Regions from separate parts of the Sporomusa rhizae genome, predicted to be linked through region 2. Evidence: riboswitches for the same ligand, from Rfam matches in the RefSeq annotation. Region 2 holds a riboswitch; each other region holds the start of a gene.
What was found. Region 2 has a riboswitch for cyclic di-AMP ahead of SRRS_RS12305 (peptidoglycan-binding protein). Riboswitches for the same ligand answer to the same signal wherever they lie in the genome.
Positions count from the first base shown of each region.

Region 1: it holds a riboswitch for cyclic di-AMP, as region 2 does, so the genes downstream of both, SRRS_RS22085 (DUF2294 domain-containing protein) here and SRRS_RS12305 (peptidoglycan-binding protein) in region 2, are expected to answer to the same signal.
Region 3: it holds a riboswitch for cyclic di-AMP, as region 2 does, so the genes downstream of both, SRRS_RS13580 (3D domain-containing protein) here and SRRS_RS12305 (peptidoglycan-binding protein) in region 2, are expected to answer to the same signal.
Region 4: it holds a riboswitch for cyclic di-AMP, as region 2 does, so the genes downstream of both, SRRS_RS17520 (4-hydroxy-tetrahydrodipicolinate reductase) here and SRRS_RS12305 (peptidoglycan-binding protein) in region 2, are expected to answer to the same signal.

Region 1 covers NZ_CP156925.1:4,717,825-4,725,400, reverse strand. Annotated here, with positions in the region: gene SRRS_RS22105 (diaminopimelate dehydrogenase) at 95-1,072, shown strand; gene SRRS_RS22100 (DUF3870 domain-containing protein) at 1,474-1,815, shown strand; gene SRRS_RS22095 (dipeptide epimerase) at 1,989-3,080, shown strand; gene dcuC (C4-dicarboxylate transporter DcuC) at 3,154-4,515, shown strand; cyclic di-AMP (ydaO/yuaA leader) riboswitch at 4,860-4,995, shown strand; gene SRRS_RS22085 (DUF2294 domain-containing protein) at 5,075-5,461, shown strand; gene SRRS_RS22080 (helix-turn-helix domain-containing protein) at 5,715-5,993, shown strand; partial or broken gene SRRS_RS22075 (APC family permease) at 6,119-6,400, shown strand; gene SRRS_RS22070 (methyl-accepting chemotaxis protein) at 6,596-7,441, shown strand; gene SRRS_RS22065 (Na/Pi cotransporter family protein) at 7,519-7,576, shown strand, end outside.
Region 2 covers NZ_CP156925.1:2,644,351-2,651,926, reverse strand. Annotated here, with positions in the region: gene recG (ATP-dependent DNA helicase RecG) at 1-53, shown strand, start outside; gene SRRS_RS12335 (hypothetical protein) at 242-448, shown strand; gene SRRS_RS12330 (TVP38/TMEM64 family protein) at 498-1,169, shown strand; gene SRRS_RS12325 (HipA family kinase) at 1,289-2,074, opposite strand; gene SRRS_RS12320 (hypothetical protein) at 2,326-2,928, opposite strand; gene SRRS_RS12315 (2-hydroxymuconate tautomerase) at 3,500-3,679, shown strand; gene SRRS_RS12310 (hypothetical protein) at 3,740-4,228, shown strand; cyclic di-AMP (ydaO/yuaA leader) riboswitch at 4,603-4,740, shown strand; gene SRRS_RS12305 (peptidoglycan-binding protein) at 4,745-5,383, shown strand; gene guaB (IMP dehydrogenase) at 5,526-6,980, shown strand; gene SRRS_RS12295 (polysaccharide deacetylase family protein) at 7,115-7,576, opposite strand, start outside.
Region 3 covers NZ_CP156925.1:2,886,739-2,894,314, forward strand. Annotated here, with positions in the region: gene SRRS_RS13570 (acyl-CoA dehydrogenase family protein) at 1-526, opposite strand, end outside; gene SRRS_RS13575 (DMT family transporter) at 632-1,084, opposite strand; gene SRRS_RS13580 (3D domain-containing protein) at 1,264-1,869, opposite strand; cyclic di-AMP (ydaO/yuaA leader) riboswitch at 1,868-2,013, opposite strand; gene SRRS_RS13585 (L,D-transpeptidase family protein) at 2,119-2,838, opposite strand; gene SRRS_RS13590 (3D domain-containing protein) at 2,936-3,721, opposite strand; gene SRRS_RS13595 (2-phosphosulfolactate phosphatase) at 3,852-4,553, opposite strand; gene SRRS_RS13600 (Zn-dependent hydrolase) at 4,595-5,848, opposite strand; gene SRRS_RS13605 (NAD(P)/FAD-dependent oxidoreductase) at 5,955-6,626, opposite strand; gene SRRS_RS13610 (ferritin family protein) at 6,778-7,281, opposite strand; gene SRRS_RS13615 (glutamine synthetase) at 7,500-7,576, opposite strand, start outside.
Region 4 covers NZ_CP156925.1:3,695,492-3,703,067, forward strand. Annotated here, with positions in the region: gene SRRS_RS17500 (glutathione ABC transporter substrate-binding protein) at 1-1,230, opposite strand, end outside; gene SRRS_RS17505 (gamma-glutamyl-gamma-aminobutyrate hydrolase family protein) at 2,098-2,829, shown strand; gene SRRS_RS17510 (hypothetical protein) at 2,886-3,431, opposite strand; gene SRRS_RS17515 (DMT family transporter) at 3,810-4,685, shown strand; gene SRRS_RS17520 (4-hydroxy-tetrahydrodipicolinate reductase) at 4,749-5,516, opposite strand; cyclic di-AMP (ydaO/yuaA leader) riboswitch at 5,653-5,788, opposite strand; gene SRRS_RS17525 (Na+/H+ antiporter NhaC family protein) at 6,183-7,334, opposite strand; gene SRRS_RS17530 (TetR/AcrR family transcriptional regulator) at 7,554-7,576, opposite strand, start outside.

The DNA of each region.
Region 1 (7,576 bases), 2.1 Mb from region 2:
TCGAAAAATATCATTTCTTAACATGTATGGCGTTTTATTGAGAACGTTTGTTTTTGTTAGGAAAACATGAAGATAGATAATCAGGAGGAAATGTATGAATCAGAAAATACGAATTGGCATCGTTGGTTACGGCAATTTAGGAAAAGGGGCGGAACTGGCGGTAGGAAAAAATCATGACATGGAACTGGTGGCCGTTTTTTCCCGTCGCTCCCTTAGCGGTACCCTGAGTGGTGTACCGGCTGTGCCGATAAGCCAAGTTGGAAAATACCGCGATAAAATTGATGTTATGCTGTTGTGCGGCGGCTCAGCTACCGATCTTGCTGAACAAGGGCCGCAAATTTCGGCTTTATTCCATACAGTTGACAGTTTTGATACCCATGCTAAAATTCCTGAGTATTTTGCTGCTATGGATAAGAGTGCTAAGGCAGCCGGGAAAGCGGCGGCTATTTCAGTTGGCTGGGATCCTGGTTTGTTTTCGCTCAATCGCTTATTAGCCGGTGCTGTTATGCCGCAAGGAACGGATTATACTTTTTGGGGAAAAGGTGTAAGCCAAGGGCACTCGGATGCTATTCGCCGTATTGCCGGGGTTAAGAACGCGAAGCAGTATACTATTCCTAAACAAGAAGCTGTTGAAGCTGTTCGCTTAGGGAAAAATCCGGCGATCAACTCTAATGAAGTGCATATTCGTGACTGCTATGTAGTAGCAGAATCCGGTGCAGATCTTGCCGCCATCGAAACCGCTATCAAAACAATGCCGCATTACTTTGTCGGTTATGAGACCCATGTTACTTTTGTTTCAGAAGAAGAATTTAAGGCCAAACATTCCGGTATTCCACATGGCGGCTTTGTTTTCCGCGCCGGACAAACCAGTCCTGGCGTGAATCATATCTTTGAGTTTGGCCTCAAGCTTGACAGTAATCCTGAGTTCACTGCCAGTGTACTTGCCGCTTACGCCCGGGCCACTTTCCGCCTGGCTAAGCATGGCTTTACCGGGGCCTGTACCGTTTTCGACATTCCTTTCGCCTGGCTGTCGCCTAAATCGGCCGATGAACTCAGGCGCGAGCTGCTATAATAGATAGGCAGAAAAAGCGTGAATCCGTAAGCGGGTCCACGCTTTATCTACCTTAACATAAGTGCGACTTTATTAAAAAACAAGCTGCGGAAAATATTGTCTTAGTCTGACGGCTAAAATCGGTTTAAGCTGCAGTTTTGTTATATCGTCAATGTCCATTCCTGGGAGAATGATTGTCGGTGCTGGTAAACATAATTTTTTTCGATATAGGAAAATATGATTTTTATTTAGATTTGCGCAATATTTCTGTAAACTTGATCCGAGGCTTGCTACAAGGCGCATCTTCGTAATATTTCCTAACAGGAAAATCTCGATAGTTAAAGGAATTTCCCATTCTTGCGCGAATACATTATAATAACAAAGCACCAACTCATTTTAAATATGTCTAGTGTGGGGATACAATGTTTGCTGAAAATACTATCTATATTGTAGGCAATGCTAAATCACAACAGCATAATCCGATTACTCACCAATATGGACAGTTTTTTATTGGTTTTGTTGTGGAACGGGAAACCGGAAGAATTGTAAATTGCGGCTGCTCTGCAACGATACCCGTAACTGCAGATTTTATCTGTAGTATATTTAATGGAAGAAACCTGCGGGACGATTTTGACGCTATTAGACAGCAGGTGGAAAACCGTTATTTCGGTTCGTCGCAGAAAGCAATTTTGGTAGCGTATAAAGACGCCCAGAAAAAGTTTTCCCGAATAACTAATGGCTTACCTGTTGATCTGAACGAGTAATTACATATAAGGCTGCTTTGTTTATCGTGGGCTTGCTTAGTTTTACGCAAGTATACGGCATAAATAAAATCCAGCAACAAAGTCTTCCCGCTGAAGACTATTGTTCTGCTGGAATTTTTTATGTCATAAAAGGAATACCTTGCAAGATATCGAACATAAGGAGGAGATTGCCTGTGAAAATTGCAGCAATTAAGATTGGCAAAGTCAGTATACCGCTAAAAAAACCGTTTAAGACTGCTCTCCGGCAGGTTAATTCGGCAGAAGACATTATCATCAAGGTTATTGCCGATACCGGCGAGATTGGTTTCGGTAATGCTCCGCCCACGGCAGTTATTACTGGGGATAGCCAAGACTCCATTATTGCCGCCATTCGCGATACCATTGGCCCAAAGTTGATTGGCATGGATGTTGACAATCTGGAAGAGATTATGAGTGCAATTGACACCTCAATGCTGCATAACAGCTCAGCCAAAGCAGCGCTGGATATTGCTGTTTATGATTTGTTTGGCAAACTGCATGGCATTCCGCTCTACAAATTGTTTGGCGGGTACCGTAATGCTATGGAGACAGATTTGACGATTAGTGTCAATGCGCCGGAAGAAATGGTTCGGGATTCGCTGGAAGCTGTTGCCGAAGGCTATAAGGCGCTCAAGCTCAAAGTAGGTACAGATGCGGCGCTGGACATTAAGCGGGTGCAAGCCATTCGCGAAGCTGTCGGTTATGATGTCAAAATCCGCCTCGATGCCAATCAGGGCTGGAAACCTAAAGAAGCTGTCAGAACTATCCGAAAGTTTGAGGATATGGGGCTCGACATTGAATTGATTGAGCAGCCGGTAAAAGCCCACGATTTCAAAGGGCTCAAATATGTCACCGATAATGTACAGACAGATATTATGGCAGATGAAGCCGCTTTTGGTACATATGAAGTATTTCAACTGCTGGCAATGGAAGCTTGTGACCTAATCAATATTAAATTGATGAAAGCAGGCGGTTTGCACAACGCAATCAAAATTGCTCATTTTGCTGAAACAATGGGTGTTGAATGTATGATGGGCTGTATGCTGGAAAGCAAAGTTGGAATTACAGCCGCCGCCAGCATTGCGGCCAGTAAAAAGATTATTACCAGGGCTGATTTGGATGCCGCCGTGTTATTAGCTGAAGATCCTGTTGTGGGCGGCGTAAGCTTTAGCAAAAACCAGCTTATTATTCCCGACGCTCCGGGATTAGGAATTACCGACGTAAAAGGCTGGCAGGAAATCTGCTGAGAGGAGGGGACTAACAAAACTGGAAGAAGCCGGTACTAAGAAGGTGTATAAAATAAAATAGGAGGTAAGTTTTGTGGGTATTGTTCTTTCATTAATTGTTACGTTTTGGGTAGGGTATCTTATTGTAAAAAAATACAAACCGCAACCTGTTTTATTCATGGCTGGACTAATCCTAATGTTTGCTGCAGTAGCGCTTGGTCTTGGTGAGATTTTGCCGGCTAAGTCCAGCACTGGCTCAGTATTTGTCGATGCTTTTGAATTTATAAAACAAACCATGAGTTCACGGGCGGCCGGTCTTGGCCTTAACATCATGGCCGTAGGCGGTTTTGCCCGCTATATGGATCATATTGGCGCAAGTAAGTCTCTGGTAAAACTGACCATTAAGCCGCTGTTGGCTTTCCGTTCGCCCTATTTGGTAATGGCTGGCACTTGGGTCTTGGGTATGTTTTTAGGTTTGTGCATTAATAGTGCTTCCGGGTTGGCCATGCTGCTTATGGTTACCGTATTCCCGGTACTTATCAGCCTTGGCGTAAGCCGCCTGTCTGCTACCGCAGTTATCGCCACAACTCTTTGTCTTGACTGGAGCCCAAGCGATACCGGTACAATCCTTTCGGCCAACACTGCGGGTATTGACCCCGTACTTTACTGGACTAACTACCAAATTCCTATTGCCGCAGTTGTAATTCCTGTCGTAGCCGTACTTCATTTTGCCGTACAAAAGTGGATGGATAAACGCGATGGACATGTTGTTCAAGCTAGCGAATTAGCTGCTTCCGATTCAGATGAAACCGTTCCTCCGATGATTTACGCAATTCTTCCCGCGGTGCCGCTGGCTTTAATATTGATTTTCAGCAGCCTGTGGATTACCTGGATTAAGATGGATATTATTAAAGCCATGTTTATTGGTGTTGCGGTTGGTATGGTCTTTGAATATATCCGTCACAGAGATGGTAAAAAAGTTCTCAATGACATCCAATCCTTCTTTGATGGTCTGGGAATGCAAATGGCTAATGTTATCACCCTGATTGTAGCTGGTGAAACTTTTGCCAAAGGTCTTACTACTATTGGAACAATTGATACCATCATTGCTTCCGCGCAAACTTCCGGCTTCGGTGCCGCTGGTATGATCCTGGTTATGATCGGCATAATTGCTGTTTCTTCGGTTGTCATGGGTTCAGGCAATGCTCCGTTCTTTGCTTTTGCCGCACTGACACCGACAGTAGCAGCTAAAATGTCGGTTGCGCCTGTTGTAATGCTGCTGCCGATGCACTTTGCGGCCAGTGCCGCCCGGGCTATCTCGCCGATAACCGCAGTTATTGTTGTTGCTTCTAGTATGGGTGGTGTTTCCCCGTTTGATGTAGTTAAACGGACGGCCATTCCGATGATTGGTGCGTTACTCTGCATTATCATTGCTAACTTTGTATTTTTCTACTAATAAATTGAGACTCCAAAAAGCCCTAGTATAAGCTAGGGCTTTTTTTGTCCTGATAGAAATATAACTTTCGCCTGGATAAGGGCAACATCGACTTCCGCTTTCGCCAAAGGCTCGGCGCAAGTCGTGTTTTCTTTATAATATTGTAATTAATAGATTATGGGAATAACGCCATTTAAAGGTATTCTCAATTTGGCCGTGGTAAAATGAAGAAAGAAGTAGCAACGATGAGGTAAGCTATGATTTCCTGTGATACCTGCTTTATTTGTAGGATAGCCATTTGCCGTTAGCCGCTATTGTTCTAATTGCAGCTTTTCTTTTAGCAGTTCCGGGAGTATAGTATTTATAACAGCATAAGGCCGAGTTCCAGTATGGAAGCGGAGGAACCACTTTTTGGGGTTAATTCTGTTAATGCAGAAGGGATGTCTTATCTCTTGCCATCCTACCCGTCAGCTAACTTCGTAGGCTAAAGCAAGGGGTCGCTAGACCTTTTAGGGTCTTCTTTTTGTTTTTCCGGACTTCTACAAGAAGGAATCCGGACAGTTGGAGGTACGATAAAGTAATGGCCCCAAAAAAAGCCGTATTGGAAGCGGCTATAAGTGATTCTTTTATTAAATTGCAGCGCAGCCAGGTTGGGCGCGGACCTGTCGAAACCCGGACATATATTATTGAAGATATGGTCCTCGTACGGTTTAAAGGAGTGCTCACTGTCGAGGAGACTCATTTAGCCAAAACCGATAAGGGGCGGCAGGTAGTAAAGGAAATGCGCCAGATACTCAGGGAAACTTTTAGTAACCAAGCTGAGGAGCTGGTCGCAAGGCTTACCGAGTGTAAGGTCATTAGTAGTCACAGTGATATAAGTACAAAAACCGGCGAACGAGTCGAAATATATATATTGGAAAACAACTTAGAGAAAAAACTTAGATGTCTGGAGAAGAGTGGCGTATAACACTAAAAAGTGTTTGGATACCAGCCTTCAGATACGAGCGGAAACATGACCAACGGGCTGGTGGACAGGGCACGAGGCAAAAGCTTGGTGTTGGGTAGGCCGGTACGAAGGTATGAGGCAAAGAGGTTTTTCTTATGCCTGGTATTTTTGTACCGGTCTATTATTTTGCCTTGATTAGGCGTAGTTAGGGCAGTTTCGACTGTCTTGATGTGATATTATTATTTTTATTATTGATGAATAAGAGGGGATCAGAATGATTGGTGAGAAGCTGCGGTCATTACGTGAACGCTGCGGCATGACTCAGGAAGAAATGGCAGAATCGTTAGGTGTGTCGATTGTGGCAATTGAACACTATGAAGCCGATCGTTGGAAGCCGGGAAATAGTCTTGTTACTAAAATTGCGGAGCTGCTAAAAGTAACGGTGCCGGAACTGGTAGGCGACTGCATGGCCGTGAAAAATGAGGACGGTAGTACTGTTTATATCAAAAATCTAGGCTGCGGCCGTTTTTGTGCGGTAGGCAGAACAAAATAGGAAATACTGGCGGGTAAAGCATAGGTAGTATTATGGATGCTGCGCAGGCCGGTATGGAGAAATTAGGCATAAACTATGCTCAATTTCTCCATACCGGCCATTTTCTTTTTTATTTAACTGCCGCCCAAAAAGTTCAAGAAAAATGGCAGCAATGGAATCCTGATGTTGAATTAGTAACCATTTATTCCCCTTATCGGTTGGTTATAGGTCCGCTTGTTAATTATGTGGAACGGTTGGAGCGTAAAAAAGAACCGGACGATTTTATTACCGTAGTGATTCCGGAGTTTGAGACCAGGAAATGGTGGCATCGTCTGCTGCATAATCAAACCGGATTTATTCTCAGAACGTTACTAATTCTTAATAAGAATGTAATAGTTACTACTATTCCGTTTCATTTGCACAAATAAAACACAATATTGAGAAAATTAATGCAATATGTAACATAATGCAGGAAAATGCTGCTATGCATAGAATTTATCAAAGTAATTCAGGTCTTTATTAGAATATTGATAGTAGCTTTGATTTCAAGCCAATATTAACTAACTTACATACTAATTAGTGCAAAACAATGGCATTAAAAAATATATAAGTGAGGCGACACTATGCAACGGCATTCCGGAGAAGAAATCTTGCGGTTATTTACTGAATTAGCCCCTTACATTAATGATTTTATTATTGAGGATGTAGGGGTATCGGTAATTAAAGACGGACTTTATACTGCGTATGTGCCTGGTAAGTCTTTCGACCTCGGAGTTAAAGCAGGCCAGCCTATGCAAGGGCAGGTCAGTGAGCAATGTATTAAAACAGGCAGTAAGGTTATTCGTTTGATAACCAAGGAGCAATCGGCTTTTGGGATTCCTTATATTGCGTGCGCGCATCCCATAAAAGAGAGGGCAGCTACCATTGGCTGTGTTATTACAACCCAAGCTATTGTCAATCAGGAGAAAATCCGGTCTATTTCCAGTGAACTTGCGGCTTCGTCTGAGGAATTTAGTGCCAGTATGGAGGAAATCGCGGCAGGTGCACAAGAGTTGGCGAATATTTGCAGCGAACTTGGAGAACTGAGTGGCGACCTGGCTGCTACCATTAAGCATACTGACGAAATTGTTGCTTTTATTAGAAACGTGTCCAACCAGACCAATCTGCTGGGATTGAATGCCGCTATAGAATCTGCCCGTGTCGGTGAAGCTGGCAGAGGGTTCAGTGTTGTGGCTGAAGAAGTTAGGAAGCTGGCTGCCGTAAGCGCCGAGTCAGTTAAAAACATCAATGCGTCCTTACACCAAATCCAAGAGTCTATCGTGCAAATGAATCAAAAGGTAGTAAGTATTGATAAAACTGTGCAAATCCAGGAACAGTCTATTCAGGAAATGGCGAAAGCCAGCCAAGGGTTTGCATCCATGGCTACAGAGTTATCCAGTGTTTCTGAAGATATGATGCATAGTAAATAACCCGTAAAAAATGTGCCATACCTACGGTCTCTCAAACATATGGTAGTAGAGATAAATTATGTTGGAGGGGAAAAGGTATGGTCGAATTTTTTGTAGGGTTAGGTATGCTGCTTGGCGGCATTTTTATCATGCGTT
Region 2 (7,576 bases):
AAACACTTAAGCATTGGTTTGGCGACAAATTCAGCATGGTGTTCCATCGCTAAATCGGATAAAAAAAAAGGAGCGGCCAGAAGGCCGCCAATTATGGGAGAGGAGAAAATTTACATTACTAATATTGACATTTTGAATGGGGTTTATACGTACCTTATTAAATTTTTTTAAATTTATTTCTTATTTTTTTTTACTGTCACGTACACACTAAAGATAAATAACTGTAAGGGTGGTGGGCAGTTTGAAAAATAATAGTTATTCAGAAGAGCAATTACGTAGTATTGCCGGCGAATGTCGTGAATTTGAACATATTATAAACGCTATGGGCTATGGTTATTCCTTACTCAACGTATCGGCTTCAAATTATGTCAGACGCTGCACTGACTGCACGCATTGGTTTGATGGTTCCTGCAACATATTTCAAAGAGAAATAGCCCAATGGGAATAAACAAACAGCGCTGATTCAGCGCTGTTTTTGAGAGATAGGAAGGTACTAGATGAATAAGTTACTAGGTTGGCTCGCAATTATTGCACTTATCGGATTAACGTATATGTGGCAGCCGGAATTTTTCCACCACGCTTATGGTATTATTGAAAGAGGCGACATTGCCGCCTTGGCAGAATATTTAAGATCTTTCGGACCTAGCGCCGTCATGATAACAATTGTTCTATTTGTTATCATGACTTTTACAATTGTTTTTCCATTTATGATTTTATCAGGTGCTGCCGGCATCGTCTTTGGACTATTTTGGGGTACAATAATCTCTTGGATCGGTGAAGTGATTGGTGCCTTATTTATGTTCGTTTTCGCCCGCTATTTTTTCCGTCACGCCGTCGAGGGCTGGATAGCGAAAAGTCGTTATCTTAAGCAAGTAGATGACTATAGTGCCGCCAATGGATTTAAAGCACTTTTGCTAGCCAGACTCTTACCCTTGGCACCATCCGGTATTATAACTGCCGTTGCTGCGATTAGCCGTATCTCTTTCAAAGACTTTTTTCTGGCAACCATCATCGGTAAGCTACCGCCGGTAGTTGTTAAGGTATTACTGGGACACGATATTGTTTTTGCCGGTGAAAATTTAGGTCGGCTAATTTTTATTATCCTGCTGGTTATCGTTATTTATGGCGTTCTCTGGTGGCAAAAAAGAAATAAAAAAACCGAACTTTGAAATTTTTGTGTAGGGAACTAACGGCACTTTATAAAAAAACGAAACTACTTACCATCAGTAAAAAGTTGGTATTCGGTAGTTTCATTTTTATTTCGTTTTTTAGGAATTATAGCAATAAATCATTTTTGCCCGCCTCTGCTTCTCGGAATCAACCTGCAAAGTTCTTCACATATCAAATCGACCATATCCCTGCGTATTTTTGCATATTCCGATAAAGCGGTGCGATCCACCTCACCCGGCAGCCATTTCTGAGGAATTTCCTGTATGATACCGTCAATTTGCTCATTACTAATCTTTCTTACTATATTGACATATGGTACAAAATCCTGAAAAAAAAGAATATTGTTTAGCAATTTTCTATAGTATCGAAAATAATATGTTATTATTTTTGTACCCAGTTTCTGTAGCGAGTCAATCGTCCAGCGACTGGATCTAAATAAATGCGAATTATCGATTGCATAGATTTTGTACTGCTCATTCTCAAGACGGAGAAGTAAGTTTTTATGATTTTTTGCCCGATCCGCATTGTGAAACATATGGTCAAACAACACAACGCCAGCCATGTCTTTGACATTAATAGCCTTATATAGTTTCTCTTTTCTTACGTATTCCGTATTTTCAATGTAGCGCGAGGCAAAATGCAGTCCTGGTTCCAAACCTAACTCAAGAAGATATGAATTATTATTCAATATTTTTTCATCAATGCTAATGATATCACTCGCCGGAAAACACAACCCCATTATCGCACCAAACTTTGCTGCAAAAAATTCGCTTACCAAAACCCTGGAGCCAAGCCGGTTGTTTTGGAATTTTACTACATAGACGTTTTCATCTTGAGCACGAAAAAACTGCGGCACAGTAACCCCGACGCCTACTTTCCCCAAATATGCTGCCGCCATTAGCATACTGTCAATCCCTCCTAACGCAGTCAAAAAAAATACGGCTTGTGCCCAGCATCAGCGAGAGCAGCAGAAACCGCTGTTACTCTATCCGAATAAAATATATTTTTATCCGGAAAAAATATATTTTCATTATTTACTGTGACAATAGAACTCTCTTGATAAAAAGACTCGGTAAAAAAATTCACCGAGTCTTTTACCCTGGCATTAGCATTAATTTAATTGATATTTTCACTCGTACCCAAAAATCGTCAGCTTTAGCAACATTCAGCTGATCTGGACACTGACGTTAAAGCTTCAAGATTTACTACAGCTGTACTTACCGTATTATCAGATATTCCCGAAGAATTACCTGGGCCGAATATCTCATTAACCGATATAAAGGCCAGCTCATCATCGACATTTCCAAGTATACCCTCAAATATAAAGCCACCAAGAGTCGTAACTACTACGTTATCACCAATCATACGTCTTAGTATGCAAATCAGTTCATGGCTCTCTTGGCGCTCACTTGTTTCGGTTATTTGCTGCGATACCTCAGTCCTCATAGAGTGAGCCGAATCACAATCCTCTGATGATGTAAATGGATTAGCTCTTATCCCAGTAGCTTTGGCAACAATTTGCCACAAATCAACTTGTAAGAATCTTACCTCTACGACTTCTCCACCGGGAGAAAGAATTTCTACGTTCGATTGAGCCTCAATAGCTGGCGATAAAAAAGCTATACGGCAGTCCTCAACCTTTTGTAAATTACCAAAATATGTCATACCGTCGAAGCCAAATAACAATACATCTGTGTTTAACTCGCGATCGAGTTCCCTAATCAAGCATTCGTTGCGGAGTTCTCTGAAGATACTCACAAGTATAGACCTCCTTCAATATCTAATAAGCAATATACTACTATACTTTATGAGTAATAGAATCAATTTGTTACTTTCGCATCATTATAAAAAACAAATAGTTATATATTTACGTCAGATTAACTATGCACAATTTGTAATTTTGAAGGTATATGTTTTTTAACCATCTCCGGCTTATGGGATCCGTATTAGTTTCATCAATGAGAGGCCCGGCTTTGTGATAAGGTAACGACCGGATTTTGGCCCAATGTGTGGCAGGAAATAAGCACTAACAGAGGTATTGGCGGAGATTTCTTACCTACCGGTACTGGCTACGACGTAAACCAAAAGCAGGATTAGGCAAATTTATATGCTGTTCCTAGCAACCGGCAAATCAAAAAAGAGTCAATCACGGTTGCAACGCGACTAACATTTTATAAGTTTGACAAAAACTTCGCTTACTTTTAATAAAATTGCGGCCTGATATTGTTTTTACAATCTATGAAATTTTTAACTGCTGCTACCAAATTTAAGCAGGGGATATATTATCTAGCACGAAAAATACTAATAATAGATTTTGGAGGTGTAGCAAATGCCAATTGTACAAATTGACCTGCTCGAAGGCCGTTCTCAAGAACAAAAGCAGGAAATGGTCAAAAGAGTGACTGAAGTAATTGTCGAAACTGCAAAATGTCCACCTGAAGCCGTAACTATCATCGTACGTGAATCTCCTGTCGCTAAGGCTGGTGTATTTTTGTCTAGCAAGAAATAATTTGTCAGGCCATTTCGCAGAGCGAAATGGCCTGATTATTAGAAAGGTAGTGCTTAACGTATGAACCCTATACAATTTGCACTTGAAATTGAAACTGCTATAAGCAGTGAAATAGCGTCATTAGCAGATATCGTTACCGAAAATTTGCCGTTTATTACTCTCCTTGAGCAATTCCAAGATGGCTTTTTACAACTTTTATTCGCAGCAGAGGCAACTAACATCGACATCGCTCACTATCCTAATGTAGATGAAACTAAATTGCTCGGCTTGGACACAGCCTGGCAAGAGGCTATTAACCCGAGTAAAATAAATACTAATATTAAGGTATTAACAAAGCTTTGGGCAGTCTACACTGCTATAGACAAATCAGTGCAGTTTTACCATCAAGCAGCACTCAATAATGCCCACCCCCAAACCCGGATATTTTTTAGTTCTCTCAGCCACGTAAAAAAGATCTTACAGAGAAGAGTGAATGGCATTATCCAAGTGTACGACAACCATTACTGGGGCGAGCTTGGGTTTGCACCATTTATGCTGGGCAAAAACTAGCCATCCCGAAAAGAGACTCCAAACCCATTTTGCGGGTAGGTAAACCCAATATTATTAAAAATTGGCAGACTGCACTGCATACTGCTTGTAATAGACTAAGATGGGACTATCTGAATGGTAGTCCCATTTTACTGTCAGTATCCTAATTGTCTACAAATGATATACTGATAGATTGGCCGGTTATTCTGTAAGGCTTTTTTGTCGCATACCAATGCTTTAACATATAATTCCTAAGTTTTGTTTACGCGTAATAAAAATTTATATTATATAAGGTAGCATATAGGAGCATACCAAAGAATAAGCTTGTCTAATAATAAGTGTTTTCTAATAACTACTTCATATATTGTTTGCCCTTTATAAATATATCGTGTAATATATACGACAAGCCGAATTTCCTAATAAAAAAGGAAAACGGGGGAACCATTTCTGGGGTGAATCCGCATAATGCGGTAGGGATTTCCCTTTGTCCCGAACCCGTCAGCTAACCTCGTAGGCTTTTAGAAAGGGGTGTTTTTAATGAAAAACATCAAAAAAATTATTAGTTCCGCCATTGCTATGGCATTCCTAGGTGCTACATTCTGGACACCATTAGCCTTAGCTGCATTAGGAGATCAAGCACTTAAATCAGGAATGACAGGTCAAACAGTAGAAGAGCTGCAGTCTAGACTTATCGAATTGGGTTATGATAGCATCTCAGTTGATGGGGTTTTTGGCGAAACTACTGAGCAATCGGTAATCGACTATCAAAATAAGAAAAACCTTGCCGCTGACGGAGTTGTCGGCCAGGAAACTGTTCAAGTCATGCAAGACAGTCGTATGCCAGAGGTATCAAGAAGTAACGCTCCAGGACGCTATAAAGCTGTTCTGGATATAAAGGCTACTGCTTATGCCGCCGGTCCGCATGATAACGGCCAATGGGGCAACATGACGTATATGGGTACCATGGTACGCCCAGGTGTAATTGCCGTTGATCCACAAGTAATTCCACTTGGTTCTCGCTTATATATTGAATTTGCCGACGGAAAAGGTATGTATGGAGTAGCTGAAGATACCGGAGGCGCAATCAAGGGAAACCGTATCGATATTGCCATGCAGTCAGTAGCAGTGGCTTATGATTTCGGTATTCAAAATGTAAAAGTATATGTTCTTAGTTAATGATAAGCCTGGCATTATTTTGCCAGGCTGAATTATTTTTTTTTATTATTACATAAAAAGAGGTAGATTTGGCTAGTTTATTTGTGTTATTATATTGGGAAATACCTATTACGATGATGTTCACTGAAAGGAGTTTCAACTGATGTTTGACAACAAATTTGGCCCCGAAGGTTTAACTTTTGATGATGTACTACTTGTACCCGCAAAATCAGAAGTTCTGCCGAGAGAAGTAGAAGTATCCACTTACTTGACAAAAAACATTAAGCTTAATATGCCTATTATCAGTTCTGGCATGGATACCGTTACGGAAGCCCGTATGGCAATTGCCATGGCACGTGAAGGTGGCATAGGGGTAATACATAAAAATATGCCGATTGCTCGTCAAGCAAATGAAATTGATAAAGTCAAACGCTCTGAGCATGGAATTATTGTTGACCCAATATTTTTATCTCCCAGTAATACACTGCAAGATGCCCATAACCTTATGGAAAAATATCATATTTCCGGTGTTCCGGTAACTAATGCTGGCAAACTTGTCGGTATTCTTACAAACCGGGATTTGCGTTTTGAAACCGATTTAAGCCGTAAAATTTCTGATTGCATGACCAGAGAACACCTAATCACTGCCCATGTTGGCACTTCATTAGAAGAAGCCAAAGAAATTTTACGTGAGCATCGCATCGAGAAGCTGCCCTTGCTTGATTCCGAAGGAAACTTAAAAGGACTTATTACAATAAAAGATATTGAAAAAGCCCAAAAGTACCCGAATTCAGCCAAAGATCCTAAAGGTCGCTTATTAGTAGCCGCCGCTATTGGTGTTGGTTCTGATATGATGGAGCGTGTTGAAGCTATTGTTGCAGCCAAAGTAGATGTTCTCGTTGTAGATACCGCCCACGGCCATTCACGAGGGGTACTTGAAGCGGTTAGAACCATCAAGAATACATTCCCGCATGTTGACCTAATTGCCGGAAACGTAGCCACAGCTGAGGCTACCCGTGATTTAATTGAGGCAGGGGCAGATGCTGTGAAAGTAGGAATTGGGCCAGGTTCTATATGCACCACCCGTGTTATCGCCGGCATTGGTGTGCCGCAAATTACAGCAATCTACAATTGTTCCAGAGCTGCTCGTGAGTATAATGTCCCCATTATTGCTGACGGTGGTATTAAATACTCTGGAGACGTTGCCAAAGCTATCGCGGCCGGAGCTCAAGTGGTAATGATAGGCAACCTTCTCGCAGGTACTGAAGAAAGTCCTGGCGAAACCATTATTTATCAAGGCCGCAGCTATAAAGTATACCGTGGCATGGGATCACTGGGGGCCATGGCAGAAGGCAGTAAAGACCGTTACTTCCAAGAAAACATGGACAAACTTGTGCCCGAGGGAATTGAAGGCAGGGTACCGTATAAAGGCTCCGTTGCCGATACAGTATTCCAATTGCTTGGTGGTCTGCGTGCCGGAATGGGATACTGCGGTGTTCGCAATATCCAAGAATTAATTAGCAAAACCCAGTTTATCCGCATCACCGGTGCCGGCCTAAAAGAAAGCCATCCTCACGATATCAGCATTACAAAAGAATCTCCTAATTATAGTTTATAAAAAACTTACGGCTTATACTGAACCCATAAGAAAGAGGAAGCCGTTATTACCTAATCCACGTGAAAGTCAACCTTTCAGAGCAGGATAAAAAAATGCTTTGGACAATAGTCCAAAGCATTTTTTATATCAATAAATTACCATGGTGCTGGAGTCTCAAAGTTGACTACACGGAATTCAAATTTACGCTCTTTATAGTATTTAATAATATCCGTCAGCGCCTTCACTGTTTCCGCATGACCCCGCCCATCATGCATTAGTACAATAGCATGACTCCACAAGTTTTTATTTTCCATTTGGGAAACGATATTATTTAAAATACGATTGGCTTTAGCACTAGAAGCATCGCCGGAACTTATATTCCAGCCTACTTCAATATAGCCTAGTTTATTTAAAGCTCCCCAGTACTCTTTGGTAAAACTACCCGCCGACCCTCCGGGGGCTCGTGATATGCGGGGACGAACGCCGATTGCTTTTTTAATAACATCATCGGTATGACGCAATTGAGCAATATAACTGTTGGCCGATTGATATAAATCACGGTAAACATGATTATAGGAGTGATTTCCGATGGCATGTCCTTCTTGATAAATTCGACG
Region 3 (7,576 bases), 240 kb from region 2:
TACCGGCTGTTTTACGTGTATTAGCAAAGATTACAAAAATATCGGCAATACCACCATTGGTAATAAAGCACTTAGTACCATTAAGTATATAGTGTTCACCGTCTTTGACTGCAGATGTAGCAACGGCTCCGGCATCAGATCCGGCACCTGGTTCGGTTAGTGCAAAAGCAGCCAATTTACCGTTATTTATGATATCAAAAAACTTGCGTTTTTGATCATCATTGCCTAACAATACCACTGGATACGAAGCTAATGCGTTTGCAGCTGTTGTCGTGGCAACACCAGCGCAACCTTTGCCTAATTCTTCATAAATAAGAGCAATTGAGAGAGCTTCGAGACCCGGACCATCATACTCTTCAGGAACGGTTAGATTAAGCAATCCAGCTTCGTCCAATTTTTTCCAAAGTTCTGGAGGAACCACGCCTTCTTTATCCATTTCTAAAGCGTGAGGAGTGATTTCTTTAGTAACTAATTCTCTAACCATCTTTTGCAGATCCAGTTGATCGGGAGTAAAGTTAAAATCCATGCTTTGCCTCCTTGTTGGTGACATGATACCAAAAAATTCTAATGATAAGTATACCTTATAATTTTTTTTTTGTTAACACCTAATAGCGAAAAAAATAAAAAAACGCTATTTTAATAACAATTTAGCGCCTATTGCAAGTAATACCAGTCCAAATATCTGCTGAGGACTGCATGACATACGCTCAAGACCGAAGCCGCCAAAGTGGTCAATAATTATAGCCGTTAAGACTTGCCCAACAATAATAGCCGTTGTAGCATTAGCTACACCGACTCCCGGAATACTAGCTGCTACTAAATATATTATAGCTACGCCAATAAAACCACCCAGCCATGAATACCAAGGTGCATCTTGCCATGCATACAAATTACCTTTTCCCATTTTAAAGAAAAAAAGCAAGATCACAGCCAAAATAGTTCCCGTAATATGGACAAAAAAAGTAGCTTCTAGAAGACCGATAACTTTACTTAATGCAGTATTAAGCGAACCTTGTACTGCCATTAATACCCCTGAAACCAATGCTAATACTAATGGCAGCATTTCGTTCGAAATAAAGTTCAAGCCTAAACACGCCCCCTTGTACTATACATAATTATAAAGTAGACTTAGCTTCAGATTGGGTTTTAACCCCATCAGAAGGTTAGTCACAGGATAAAAATAGTATAATACTTAGGGCCTGTTAATATTCCGGGAAGTTAGCTATTATAAAAAGAAAAGCAGGCCACGGCCTGCCAACTTTCTTAGTCCAGCACGTATACTGTAACTTTCTGCAATCCAAAGTTTAACGCTTCGCGGTGGCTGTCAAAAGCTAAGTCAATACGGTTGCCTTTAATAGCACTGCCAATATCGTCAGCTATCGCATAGCCGTACCCCTTAATATACAACCTAGTCCCCAGAGGAATCACTGATGGATCAACAGCAACCAAGCCCTTCCGCAAAAGGCTACCGGAATAGGTGCGGTTTCCATTACCTGGGTCAAACGCACTATAGCCTGATGCTCTCATAATAAGGGAACGACTGTATCTGCTGGGTTCACCAGCCAACCGTTCAAGATAGACAAAGTTTTCTTTGTCTATAATCCCATTTACAGTAAGGTTAGCACTTTGTTGAAATTCTTTTACGGCTTTTGCGGTAACAGGACCAAAAACCCCATCAATCTCTCCGGCATAAAAACCGCCATCTGCCAGCAGCTTCTGTACCAATCGTACGTCATCACCGCGTGCCCCGATAGTTAAGGCCGCCATATCCTGCGGCGGTGCAGCCAATCCGACAGCCGGGTTGGTAGTTAAGCACAACACGGTAAATACAAACAAAATTGCAAAAAATGCTCTCTTCAGTTGTACCACCTCTCTTTATTTATGCCTCCGAGGTTAGCTGTCGGGTTAGGGTCAAAGAGAAGAAAAGAGAATCACCCCTCCGCCATAGCGGATTTCACCCCTGTATATCTATTGGTTCCCCCGTACCTTATAAGGATTCGGCATTATAAATAATAATACACATTATTGTAAAATTGGTCAAATTTCTTAAATAGCTAAATTTTTATGTTATCACTAAATAGCGCGAATTGTTTCCTATTTATGACACGTTAACTAATTTTATATTCCTAAGACTGTGTATAGTTCCTTATTGGCCACACCGGTAACAGGTATTCCCTTATCTGCCTGGAAAGCTTTAACGGCTTCTTCGGTCATAGTGCCAAACAAACCATCTGCCCTGCCTTGAAAATACCCCAGTTCTTTAAGTTTCAGCTGTAATACTACAACATCAGCGCCGGATGTTTTTAATTTCAGATTCCTATTTACACTTACTTTTCTGTCTTCAATTCGCACCGGAGTTCCAATAGGAATCCATTCGAACAGTTCTTCGATGTCTTTATTACGCATTCGGATGCAGCCATGACTGGCAAACTGGCCAATTGACCATGGCTTATTAGTACCATGAATACCATAGGTGCCCCACGGTACATTTAGGCCCATCCACCGAGTCCCAAAACCTGTTCCCCAGTCGTAATCCTTCCAAACTACATTCCATTCACCTATTGGTGTCGGAGTTTTACTTTTCCCTACCGCGATGCGATATTTTTTATATAATTGCTCGTCATTATAAAGTTCGAGCACCCTTGACTGTATCTTTACCACAATACTTACTTTGCCTTTGGGAGATTCTGTCGGTTGGTTTGTTCCAATTGATGCAAACTCTTGTTCATCTATGTACTCGAAACTAATTATGCTAAACGCAATACTAATAATAGCCAAAATTACAATACTATAAAATATCCGGGATCGCCTAATTCTGAGAGACCGGAATGAATTCACTAAACTCCCTCCTCATGCAAACTACTCTTCCACAAAATATATGCGCATTTTCAAAGGGGTATGAAAAGAGGAATAAAAGAAACCGGCCATTGGCCGGTTAATTTAAAACGTACACTTTTACTTTTTGAATACCATAGTCAAGAGCTTCCTGTCTTGTGTCGAAAGCCAAGTCAATCCGATTGCCTTTAATGGCACTGCCTTGATCCTCAGCTACAGCCGGGCCGTAGCCCTCGACCCAGAGTTTTGTTCCCATAGGAATTACTTTAGGGTCAACAGCTACTACCCCTTTTTTTACTTTGCCACCCACATAGGTTGAATTATTCCATTTGCCGTTATCGAGCATTCCTGGACCGTAAGCAGTCGCAGTCATATCAAGCATTCTGCGGTAATTCTCCGGTGCTCCAGCAAGTGTGTTATTATTTTCAACCGCTTTAGGGGTTAGGTTATTGCTGTTATTAAACAACTGTGAAAGAAGTGCAATTTCTTTCTGATAACCAGCGAAATGATTGGTTACTTCTCCTTGCACTTTCTCTTGTACTTTATTGCGTACTGTAGATTCTACCATCTGAGTAAGATTATCCCGCGAAACAGTCTGCTCTTTCGGTGTTAATTGTTCAGCAAGTGCGGTAATATTATTAGCAACAGTAGCATTTCCAGAACGTTCCAGAGCCGTTTGCGCTATTCTGCCCAATAAGGCTTGCCTATCACTTGCATTTAACGTCTCTTTTACTTTTATTAACTCTTGTATCTGGGTGGCGGTTAGGTTGCCGGCAACTTGGGCCAGTTTATCATCCAAAAATGCTGCATTGGCTTTAGGTACTACAGGCGTAAAAAATGGCACTGAAAAAACCATCAACAGGATCGCGGCTATTTTTTTCTTCAAATATAAAACTCCTCTCATTTGATGGCTTGGCTCAGTAGACATTTTATCATATGGTTTACATAAATAACAGAGGGAAAATTGAACAAATAAAAAGCCTGAATGTTATCATTCAGGCAATACCGACGTATAATCAAGCCGTTATACTGTTTTCTGCAAATATTGGTACTACTGACAACGTGTCATGGTTTAAGCAATAGGCGATATCTTGTTCAAAGCCTATACTACTTAAATATTTGGCATGTGATGATTCGGAAACGCGGTTTAGCAGATCATTTTTAAAATCACAATACATTCCCTTGGCAGCTAAAGCAGTATCGCTAAGCTTAGACATGCTACTTAGTCGTTCTGCAAGCAGACCAGCACATAAAGTATCTTCTAACGAAAAACGCCCTTCGGAGCCTGCACACAAAATAACTATGTTTTCCTGCTGCTGACGCAAAGCGTTAGTAACAGCAGCCGCGTTAACAAAAGCTGCTACATATACTCTGGGAAGTGAAGCCGCTTTTGTCAATGCCAGGGTTCCATTGGTAGTTGTCATAACGAGGGTTTTATCAGCAATTTGTTCTCTTGTATATTCATAGGGCGAATTTCCTAGGTTAAACCCTGGTATAAGTAAGCCCTCCCGTTCCCCAGCCAGGAATACTTCAGGATATTTGTTCTTGATCTGGAGGGCCTCTTCCACCGTTTTTACCGGGATGATTCGCTTACAACCGTTTGCGCAGGCTGTAGCAATACTTGTAGTCGCGCGAAAGGCGTCAATAACTACCGCAGCGTAACCGCCATATTCCTTAGCATTAAAGTCGTTAGGTGTAAAACAAATATCAATGTTCAACTATATATGTACCTCGCTTGATTTAAATATATTTTTTAAAGTTATTTTGCCAATTGGTATAGTGTTTCTGTTAATACATCTAATCCTGCTTCAATGTCTTTCGGGTTAATGTATTCGTTCTCGTTGTGACTCACGCCGTCTTTACAAGGAACAAATATCAATCCGGCGGGTGCTACATAAGCTATGTTCATGGCATCATGCCCCGCACGGCTATCAAGCCTAAGGCTGGACAGTCTCAGTTTGGAACACACAGTTTCGATAATCTGATTCAAATTTTGACTGAGAGAAACCGGCTTTTCAGATGCTAATACTTCAATAGCAACTGCAGTATCATTGTCGTCGGCAATAGAACTTACCGCGTCTTTTATTTCCTGCAGCATTTCAACAATACTCTCATGCTCTGTTCCTCGTATATCAACCCACATTTCGACTTTTCCGGGAATTACATTAATAGCGCCAGGACGTGTCTTCAATATTGTTACTGTTCCAATGGCGCCTTTGTATTCATATTCGGCCGCAATGTTCCTAATGGCCAACACTATCAAAGATGCACTCACTAAAGCGTCTTGTCGTTCTGCAATGGAGATTGCGCCAGAATGACCAGGCATCCCAGTGACTGTTATCTTTAGTCTAGTAGGTGCGGAAACTCTATCTACAATACCAATATTGATACTCTTCTCATCTAAAAGTTCACCATGCTCAATATGCAATTCTACAAATCCTTTAATACTATTAGCTGGTCGCGCCGCATTTAGAGCGTTATCAATTTTAAGCCCGATTTTTTCTAACTCTGAGGCTAAGCTAATTTCTTCGTGGTCCTTAATTCGTTTCAATACAGCAGGGTTAGTTAGTCCGGCCATTGCCTTACTTCCTATAGTGGCAAAGGAAAATCTGCTGGATTCTTCAGCGGCGAACACAACGACCTCTAAAGGATGTTTAAGTTCATCTCGAGTCTTTAGACGACTGACAGCCGCTAGTCCACACACTATTCCTAGCACCCCGTCGTACTTTCCTCCGGAAGGTACGGTGTCAAGATGAGAACCTGTCATCACAGTTGCAGCCTCGGGATTAATTCCTTCTGGTTCATACCGCCCGATGATATTTCCAATAGCATCAGTAATTACGGCAAGACCTGCACTTTGCATTAGTTCAATGATATATTTTCGCGCTTGAAGATCATCATCAGTAAAAGCCAGGCGTGTGATACCAGACGCATTTTGTCCAAACTGAGCGATATGCTCTATTTGTGCCAAAACCCAGGATATGTCTTGCGAGTTATTAGTTTGAATAGCCATCGCCCCCTTAAATAAATCTCTACTGACAGTATAACTCTATTTTGGTAAAAATTCCATAATCGATTTTAAAAGATAAAACGCTTGGATTTCCAAGCGTTTTTATCTTTTACCCTAATATTCCTTGTTTTACAGTGTCTAGACCAAGACGATCGATCATCATTCCGATACGCTCGAATTTGCGGGCGTTTTCTTTATAGTATGCAATTACTTTTTCAATAATCGACAGCACTTCTTCTTGTGGAACCTGCTCAATTAATACATCGCCAATTCTCGCTCTGGCACCAGCACAGCCACCGATAACTATCTTCCAGCCTTTTGCAGTACCGATAAGACCAATGTCTTTAACTGAACTTTCAGCGCAAGAATTTGTACAGCCGCTAACCCCCAACTTTAGTTTTCCCGGCAATTCCAAGCCATGGTATAATTTATCAAGTTCTAGTCCTAATGTTAAACCATCCTGCTGTGCTCTTTTGCAAAAATGAGTTGCCGGGCAAATTTTTACACTTCTTACACATAACCCAATAGCAGCACCTTTGTCCAGGCCTAGGTCTTCCCAGGCGGCATCGATTTTATCTTCAGCTATACCAACAATAGCAATCCGTTGTGCCGAAGTAAGTTTTAATGCTTTAGCACCGTATTTTTCAGAAACATCTGCTATTTTCCTCAATACATTTACATCAAGAATTACACCGCCGGGAATATGTGGAGCAATCGCATAGGTTTCTTTATCACGCTGCACAATTGCACCTTTTTCAAGTAAATCTGTTTTAGTCTCCATAATTTTATCCTCCTTCATAAAATAACCATATGTACCGGAATATTATTATAATTAGATATTGATTATAAATTTCCTGCTATAAAAAAATATTTTTCACAAAGTGCTAAAAAAATATAGCGCTTGGACGCTATATTTTATGACTATTTGATTTTTACACTAACAAATTTAATATTTCTCTTAATTTTACTACATGCTTTTGTTCTTCTTCTTTTAATAAATTAAAGATATTTCTGGCTTCTTCAAATTTAGCATACTTTGCTAGGGCATCATAAAATAAAATAGAATCTTTTTCATCTTGTATAGCAGCTTTTATAATATCAGTAAGAGTTTTAGCTCTTTCTTCCTTGTCTTTAGGAAAAATACACGGTTCGGCAAGGGCTGTCAGGTATTTTGAAGTTTCCGGGTCGAAAAGGTAATCATCTGAATCATAATTTTTACTCTCTCTAAGTTTTTGGTAGATTCCAGTAAATTGCTCATAATGTTTACTTTCTTCATTCATTAAAAACATAAACAAATCTTTATGACTTTTCGTCTCAGCTTGTTCATACGCTTTCTTGTAAAAATCGCGACCCCGTGCTTCCATATCAATGGCGATTCGTAAACCTTCCAGATCACTAAATAAATTACCCATGTTACAAGATTTTTTTTCCATCATATACCCTCCTTGACGGTTAAAGATACATTTATTTTATATTCCATATTTTCATTCAAAATCCTGTTATTTTTGTGACTTTTTTAACTTTTTAGCTCTAAAATATCATATTATTTAAGATAATAAAAAAAATCCGCTTTCGTGCAGATGCTTACGAAAGCGGATTTTTTACGAGAGATTACACTTCGAAAATTATCGAGGTTTTTTCTAATTGACTCCTGTTAGCAAATATGAATCATATTCTTTTCGTATTGGCGATACAGGAGCTTTAACTCATTAACCTTATCTGACATCTCGA
Region 4 (7,576 bases), 1.1 Mb from region 2:
TTTACTATCTTCAGGTTTAACTGACATTGCATTGGTCACAGCAACAAATTCCATTTGCTGAATTTTGACCTTTACGCCAACTGCTTGCCATTGTTGTTGAACAAATTCAGCAAGTTTTACACGCATAGGATCATTGGGTGTCCAGAGAGTCACTTCAAAGCCATTAGGTAAGCCAGCTTCAGCTAATAACTTTTTGGCTTTTTCTACATCATAAGCATACATCTGTTGTTTTTGGAAGCCCCATACTTTAGAAGAAATAACCGACTCCGGCGGTGTAGCAAATCCTTTGAATACTACTTTGGCCAAAGCCTCTTTATCTACGGCATAGTTCAGCGCCTGACGAACCCGTTGGTCATTAAATGGTTTCTGAGTCACATTCAAGACAACATAACGTTCAATAATGGATTGAGACTTATCAACTACAATATTACTATCGCTTTTAACATTGTCTACTTGCTCCGACGGCAGCGGGTAGATAAACTGTACTTCGCCTGTCTTTAGCATAGCTACCCGAGAACCGGCTTCCGGCACAGGTTTAAAAGTAATTTTGTCTACTTTGGCAGCATTAGCCTTATCCCAATAAGCGTCAAATTTCTTAACAGTTACATATTGACCATCTTTCCACTCAACAAACTGGAACGGTCCTGTACCTACAGGATTACGATTGAGGTCTTTACCTTTTTCCTTAATAGCCTTTGGCGAGATCATCATTGTAGCAGGATGTGCAAATGCCTGAAGAACCGGCGCAAACGGCTTGTTCAATACTATTTTGACAGTATAGGGGTCAACAACCTCTACACGATCTACTGATGCCAACAAAGAAGCACGCTTTAGTTTATTGGCAGGATCCTTTAGACGTTCAATATTAAGCTTAACGGCTTCGGCATTAAAATCTGTTCCGTCTTGGAATTTGATACCCTTTTTGAGTTTAAAGGTCAGACTTTTAGCATCTTTAGCCATTTCCGGAATAGCTTCTGCCAATACAGGTATAACTTTCATATCTTTATCAAAGCCTAAGAGTCCCTCATACATAGTCTTTTGGATACCAAAAGCTAATGTATCTTGCGTATCATGCGGATCTAGGGTTGTCGGATTGGCATCCTGCCCTACCACCATTTCATTTGATTTTTTATCACCGCTGGCTTGATTTGACTTTGAACAGCCTGTCAGCAATAAACCAATAGCTAACATACTAACAAGTAGCAGACTAAGAATTTTTGATGGCTTCATTTAATTGTTACCTCCTTATGTAATAAATACTACAAGTATCATAGGCTGAGTTACCCAACATCCTTAAGCATAATCCGATTTCGTATTGGGGCCGCCTATTATATAAAAGCAGTTATCTGCTTACTTGCACATACCTCCTTTGTCAGGTTCCGATTATATAATAATCACGGAACAATTATAGAACAGACTAATCCTACCTGAAATTTAGTCCCCTTATCCGGTTACCAAACGCTCTTAAATTCCGTTTGGAGAAGAGGGAATCTTAGAGCAGGCTAGTCATCGGATAAATAACAATGAGAATATATTGCAACTTTTATGCCAACCGAATAACATAAAGAAAAAGATATTTTTTTTACATTTTTAATATTGTGTATATCCTGAGGGTGGAGACAAATACAATCATGTATGACCCATATGTTTATTTTAATAATTATCAACATCTGTGATTAATCCTACTACAAACAGAACAATTTTGCAGCATTTTTTTTGCCATACATCTATTTATGAACATTTTTTAAAGTAATTTGTACATTCACTACATACACAATTAGACTAAAAAAATACAGTTATCAGTAACTTATCCCACTCATCAGGTTACCAATAGGTTAACCTATTGGTAACCTGATGATAACCAATTAGTCATATTAGGGTATTATCTTTCAAAACTTCCCTTATAAAACCCTCTTTTATCTGTTTTGGGTCAGCCTAATACTGTCAAAATGAGTTTCATGCCTTTTTTCTCTTATATGGAAGGAATTTTGCATTATTATCGATAACTTAATAATAATAGATTGGTATAAAGGTGCGCATTCAATCTGCTCATCCTTATGCCTGCCCTATTCGTAAAATCGTTGGGAGATGGATATATTGCGCAAACCAGTTATTGGAATTACTTGCAACACATTATTGGCTGAGGGCACAGTACTTCCCGGTATGATAAGAGCATTTGCCAATACCGATTACATCGACGCCGTCACGAAAGCCGAAGGGATACCAATTTTATTACCACCTGTAGCAAATCCAGCTCTTATCAGCGAACAAGTTGCAGCAGTTGACGGCTTAATCATGTCAGGCGGGCCTGACGTTGATCCGCAATTATACGGAGAAGAGCCTCTGGAAAAGTTGGGCTGTGTAAATCATGTCCGGGATGAATACGAATTGTTAGTAGTCAAGGCAGCTGCCCAATTAAAAAAACCTATCCTGGGCATTTGCCGCGGTGTACAAATTATCAACGTTGCCTATGGCGGGACACTATATCAAGATATATCCCAAATTGAAGGGACAAGCATTAAACACTTTCAGGAGGTTACCCAAAGAGACGCCTTGTGGCATACTGTGACTATTAAGCCAGCATCCACCTTGGCATCCATCATTGGCGAGGACAACATCCTCGTTAACAGTTTTCATCATCAAGCGTTGAAAACTGCCGCTCCTGGCTTTAATATCACAGCTTATTCTAAAGATGGGGTTATCGAAGCCATTGAACTTGCTGGCGACCATTTTGTGCTAGGCGTACAGTGGCATCCCGAAATGATAGCAAAAAAATACCCTGCCATGTTGGCATTGTTTAGAGCCTTGGTTAAACAAGCAAGCTTGTAATGCAACAGGCTTGCACCTTTCTTTAGAAAAGGAGCAAGCCTGTTTTATTTTAGTTCTTAATAAGAAGCATTTCCCTGGTTTATAACCTTTTTAAAACGCCATCCCTTCGCTAGGGTAATATGTTGAATCTGAAGGCTTATCTGAGAATAATCCCATTGATAATCAATGACTTTTTCGTCTAAGCCAGTCCCGCATTCGGTTATTTTTCCGGACGTAGTCTTGCCATCACTATAAAATTTCTCCGTAGTAAATGAAAAAACAGGGTCGAATCCGCAACTGGTTTCCTTAATCATTTCCCAAAGAACAATCGTTTGAGAATTTTCTTCCGCTAATATACTGGCAAAATACTCGATTTTCTTTTTTCCCACCGTCCAATTGACGTCAGCCAGTGTGCTATAAATTCCAATATCTGTTTTCTGTCTGTAAGTCAGGGTTAGATGATCATTTTGCATCAATGCTCCGGCAACAGCCGTCAGGATGTCCTCTTTACTGCTGGCCAAAGTTTTGTCCCCAGGAGTGCTTGCAAGAGCAACTTTGGTACCGCATTGACAACAAAATTTGCTTGCTTCAGCTACCGGCTGACCGCATTGAGTACAGTACATTGCTAATCCCTCCTGCGACCGATAACTTATGATTTTCACTTTGTAAATTCCGTTATGTAAAATAAAGCCTGTTTTTGTTACCATCAATATAATTTATGAAAAAAGCCGGAATTTGTGCAGACTGTTATACTTTAATGCTACGTTGCTTCTCACAAAAAAAGTACTTATATTTTTAATAATAGTATGGTTACCATGCTTATGATACAATGTGACTGAAGACAAAAACGCTTTCCGTTGAAAGGAGGATTACGGATGCTTTTTAAGCCTCTTTTTGAAAATGATACTCCGGTAGCAATCCATTCCTAAGACGGAAGGATTGCTTGAGCATAGGCCTTCCGTCTGTAAATCATAACCGACTAAAAGACGGAGGGATTGTTAATGATAAAGAATTATGCCGGACAAATATACCTGACCCTAGCCGCAAGCATCTGGGGTGGTATGTATGTAGTGAGCAAAGTTGTGCTTGCAGTTATATCTCCAATTGAGCTAGTTTGGCTGCGCTATTTTGTGGCCCTGCTAACACTGAGTATATTGGGCCTTATTACCCGCCAGTCGTGGCAAATCCGAAAAAAAGACCTTCCACTGATTATAGCCATCGGAATAATTGGCTACTCAATTTCAATCTGGATGCAATTTCTCGGTACACAGCTCTCCTCGGCTCAGATGGGCGCAGTAATTACTTCGGCAACGCCTGCGTTTATGGCTATATTTGCCCGTATTTTATTAGGAGAACAAATCACTTTTAAAAAAGCATTATCAGTGTGTTTGGCAACTACAGGTGTTCTAATGATTGTTGGCATTGGTGATCTAGGCGATTCATCCCGGCTTGGCGGCGGCATATTGGCAATAGCCGCACTTACTTGGGCGCTAATGTCTGTACTCATAAAACGAGTGCCTAACGATTACTCACAACTTGTAATTACGACATACGCAATATTGGTTGCAACGGTAGTAATTACACCATTTGCTGTCACCGAAATAACAACAAGCGATCTTCAAGTTCTTACTCAGCCCAAAGTGTGGGGAGGAGTACTATATATTGGTACCGTCTCCACTGCAGGTGCGTTCTTTCTTTGGAACAAAGGGCTGCAAATAGTTACCGCGACAAGCGCCGGACTTTACTTTTTCTTTCAACCGGTGGTTGGCACCCTGCTAGGTTGGCTTTTCTTAGGGGAGCAAGTTGGCTTGACCTTTTGGATCGGCGCCTTGCTAATCTTATCCGGGGTCTTACTGGTTATTAAGGAAGAAGCATAATAAATCACACCCACCCGTATAACGGGTGGGTGTGATTTATTAAAAAACTGTTATCATAAAGGGTTAGTAAACCGGAATGTTTTTTCTAAACATATCCGCAATTACTGTTTCCATGGTATATAACCCAGGGGGTTGACCTAATAAAAATTTGGCGGCAAAAATTGCCCCCTGCCCAAAGGCGGCCCTGCTGATACTTTCATGGAGCAAGCGGATTGTCTGATTTGGCATCCCAAAGATGATTTCGTGCCTGCCAACGATTCCGCCAACACGAATTGAATGTAGGTGTTCTTTAACATTGAGATTAAGTGCTTTTGCTATTTTTTTGGCGGTTCCTGAAACTTCTTTTTTGCCTTTAAAATGTTCCTCAACAATCTCGATATCCGCATGAGGAGCTATTTTTTGTAAAATTTGAGCGGCTACCAGCAAAACATTAATCCCTAATGTAATGTTGGGAGAATAAAGCACCGGCGCAGACTCAGCAAAAGACTGTAATAAGTCCAGTTCCTCTTTCTCATATTGGGAAATCGCAGAGATAATAGGAATCCCGGCTGACGCAGCCTTTTCGTATAAGTAAAGCCCGGTAAGCCCTGAAAAATCTATGAGAGCATCGATTGGTCTTGTGTCAAAAAAATTATCGTCAATGTCCCCAATAGAAAAAATCTCCCCTGCGTCACATTCATGACCTAATAGGCGGCTGGCATATTTCCGGTGATCCTCATAGCCTTTACGCACTACCCACTCCAGCGTGAATAGATTATCATGCAGGAATTCGTTAGCAATAATTTTTCCCGTCTTCCCAAACCCAAAAATGCCAATTCTAATTTTCTCCACTCAAAATTCCTCCTTAAAACTGTAGTTTGTTTTTTTACTACCTCATCCTGCATGACGCAGTAGCTTTACAAAATCAGCTTCCGAGAAGGAATGTTTAAAGACTCGTAAATGGCCTTTAATGATTGGCAGGACAACACATCCTTCTCTTTCAACGCCTACGAGGTTAGCTGACGGATTCGGGCAGAAAGAAATTTGCCCTACCTGTTCTACAGGATTCACCCCGAAAATGGGTCCCCCGCTTCCATGAGATTGGAATTCGGCGATTGCCTTACTTATGATTTAAAAACATATCTATATCCTATCGGAACTTCAAAACAAATTATATTTTTCAAAAACCAAAAATATTCATACCTCCGCGATATATTTTTTTTGGTGCATTTATCTTTATATTCTTTTTCCTAATTTTACCATACTTTAATTAATTTGTATTCATTTACTTTACTTATTTCATATAAATAGTATATATAGAGAATGAAAATTCTCATTCCGGCCCGCCGAAACCACCTAAGAAAGCACGCAAATAAAAAAGAGTCTTCTTCCAGACTCATTTAGACAATAAAAGAGCCTGGTGACAGGCTCCTCCAAAATTTTTTTATTTAATCATACAACATCATTTTGAATATATCAATGACCTATTTTACTGGTTGCGATTCCTCAAAAATATATCTATATCTTTGTTCGTACAACTAAATTAGTCAGCGGTACTAAGAATAGATAAAAAGCATAAATGATGAATCCGGCATCTGCCGATAGCATTACCGCAGGGACAGCGCCGGCAATATTCCACGGAATCAGTGCAGAGATTACTATTACCGTATTCTCCAGATCAACTGCTAACCGGTAATTGCTTAATTGATTTCTTTCATAAAGTTTATGGGTAATTTGATGGCTAAGCATTACGGCCAGTGTTTGGTTGCAGGCAAATGCGGCTGTGGCTATGCTTGACAATACAGCCGTGAGATATACACTGGTTTTCGTGCTGATTTTTTCAAAAAAAACTTCAATGTCACTCAGTAAACCAGTCCCTTGAAAGATACCGGCATAGGCTGAAGAAATCAGCACAATGAGGGAAACGTTCAGCATAGAATACAACCCGCCACCCCGAATTATATCGGCAAAGAAGCCCCCATTTTCCATACGGTATCCTGTGGCAATATAATTCATTAATTTAAGAAACGGTATGTGTTGAACAAAAAGAGCAATCAATACACTTAATAAAATACTGACACCCATTGATAGCTTCACATCTACCCGGAAAGCAGCAAACACTAGTATAATGAGCGCCGGCAACAACACAATCAGGCTTATATCAAAAGAATTTATTATTTCATCTACAATTTGATTATTGTAAAAAGCCAACGGATTGGTATAAGACAAATATACATACCCCAAGATGGAAAGGGCAAAGGGAATGCTTGCCGTCTTATTCATGTTTGCAATATTGATATACAGCTTGGTGTTAGTCAAAGCGGCTACAAGGTTGGCGCTTGAAGACATAGGCGAACATCTGTCGCCAAAATAAGCCCCGGCAATGATTGCACCGGCAGCCATATTTATATCAACGTTACCGCTCTTCGCCAAAACTATCAGCACTACCCCAATTGTCCCAACGGTTCCGAAAGAAGTGCCAAGCAAAAAGGACACCAGACAGGACAATAGGAACGCCGATACTATAAAGTACTTGGCACTCATAAACATTATGCCGTAATACACGATAAAGGGAATCGTGCCGCAAGCCCGCCAAGCCGCCGTTATTATCCCGATTAATACAAAAATCTTAATTACAATCAACGACTTTTTTGAGTCGTCTCCCATCATCTTCAATAAATCGGTTAAGGTATAGCCTCTACGAAGGGATATAAGTGTAAAGCAGCTAAGCCCGAAAAGTAAAGGGTAGAGTATTGATATACTATGATAAATGCTGAAAAGCAACGAGGCAAAGAAAAGAAAAAATATAATTATTATATCCAAAAAGCCATCCCTCTCTAAGGTTAGTAACGAAAGGCTTGCACCAGTAGGCGCAAGCCTTTTTTCACGTTATCGGGCAACAATACCGTAGA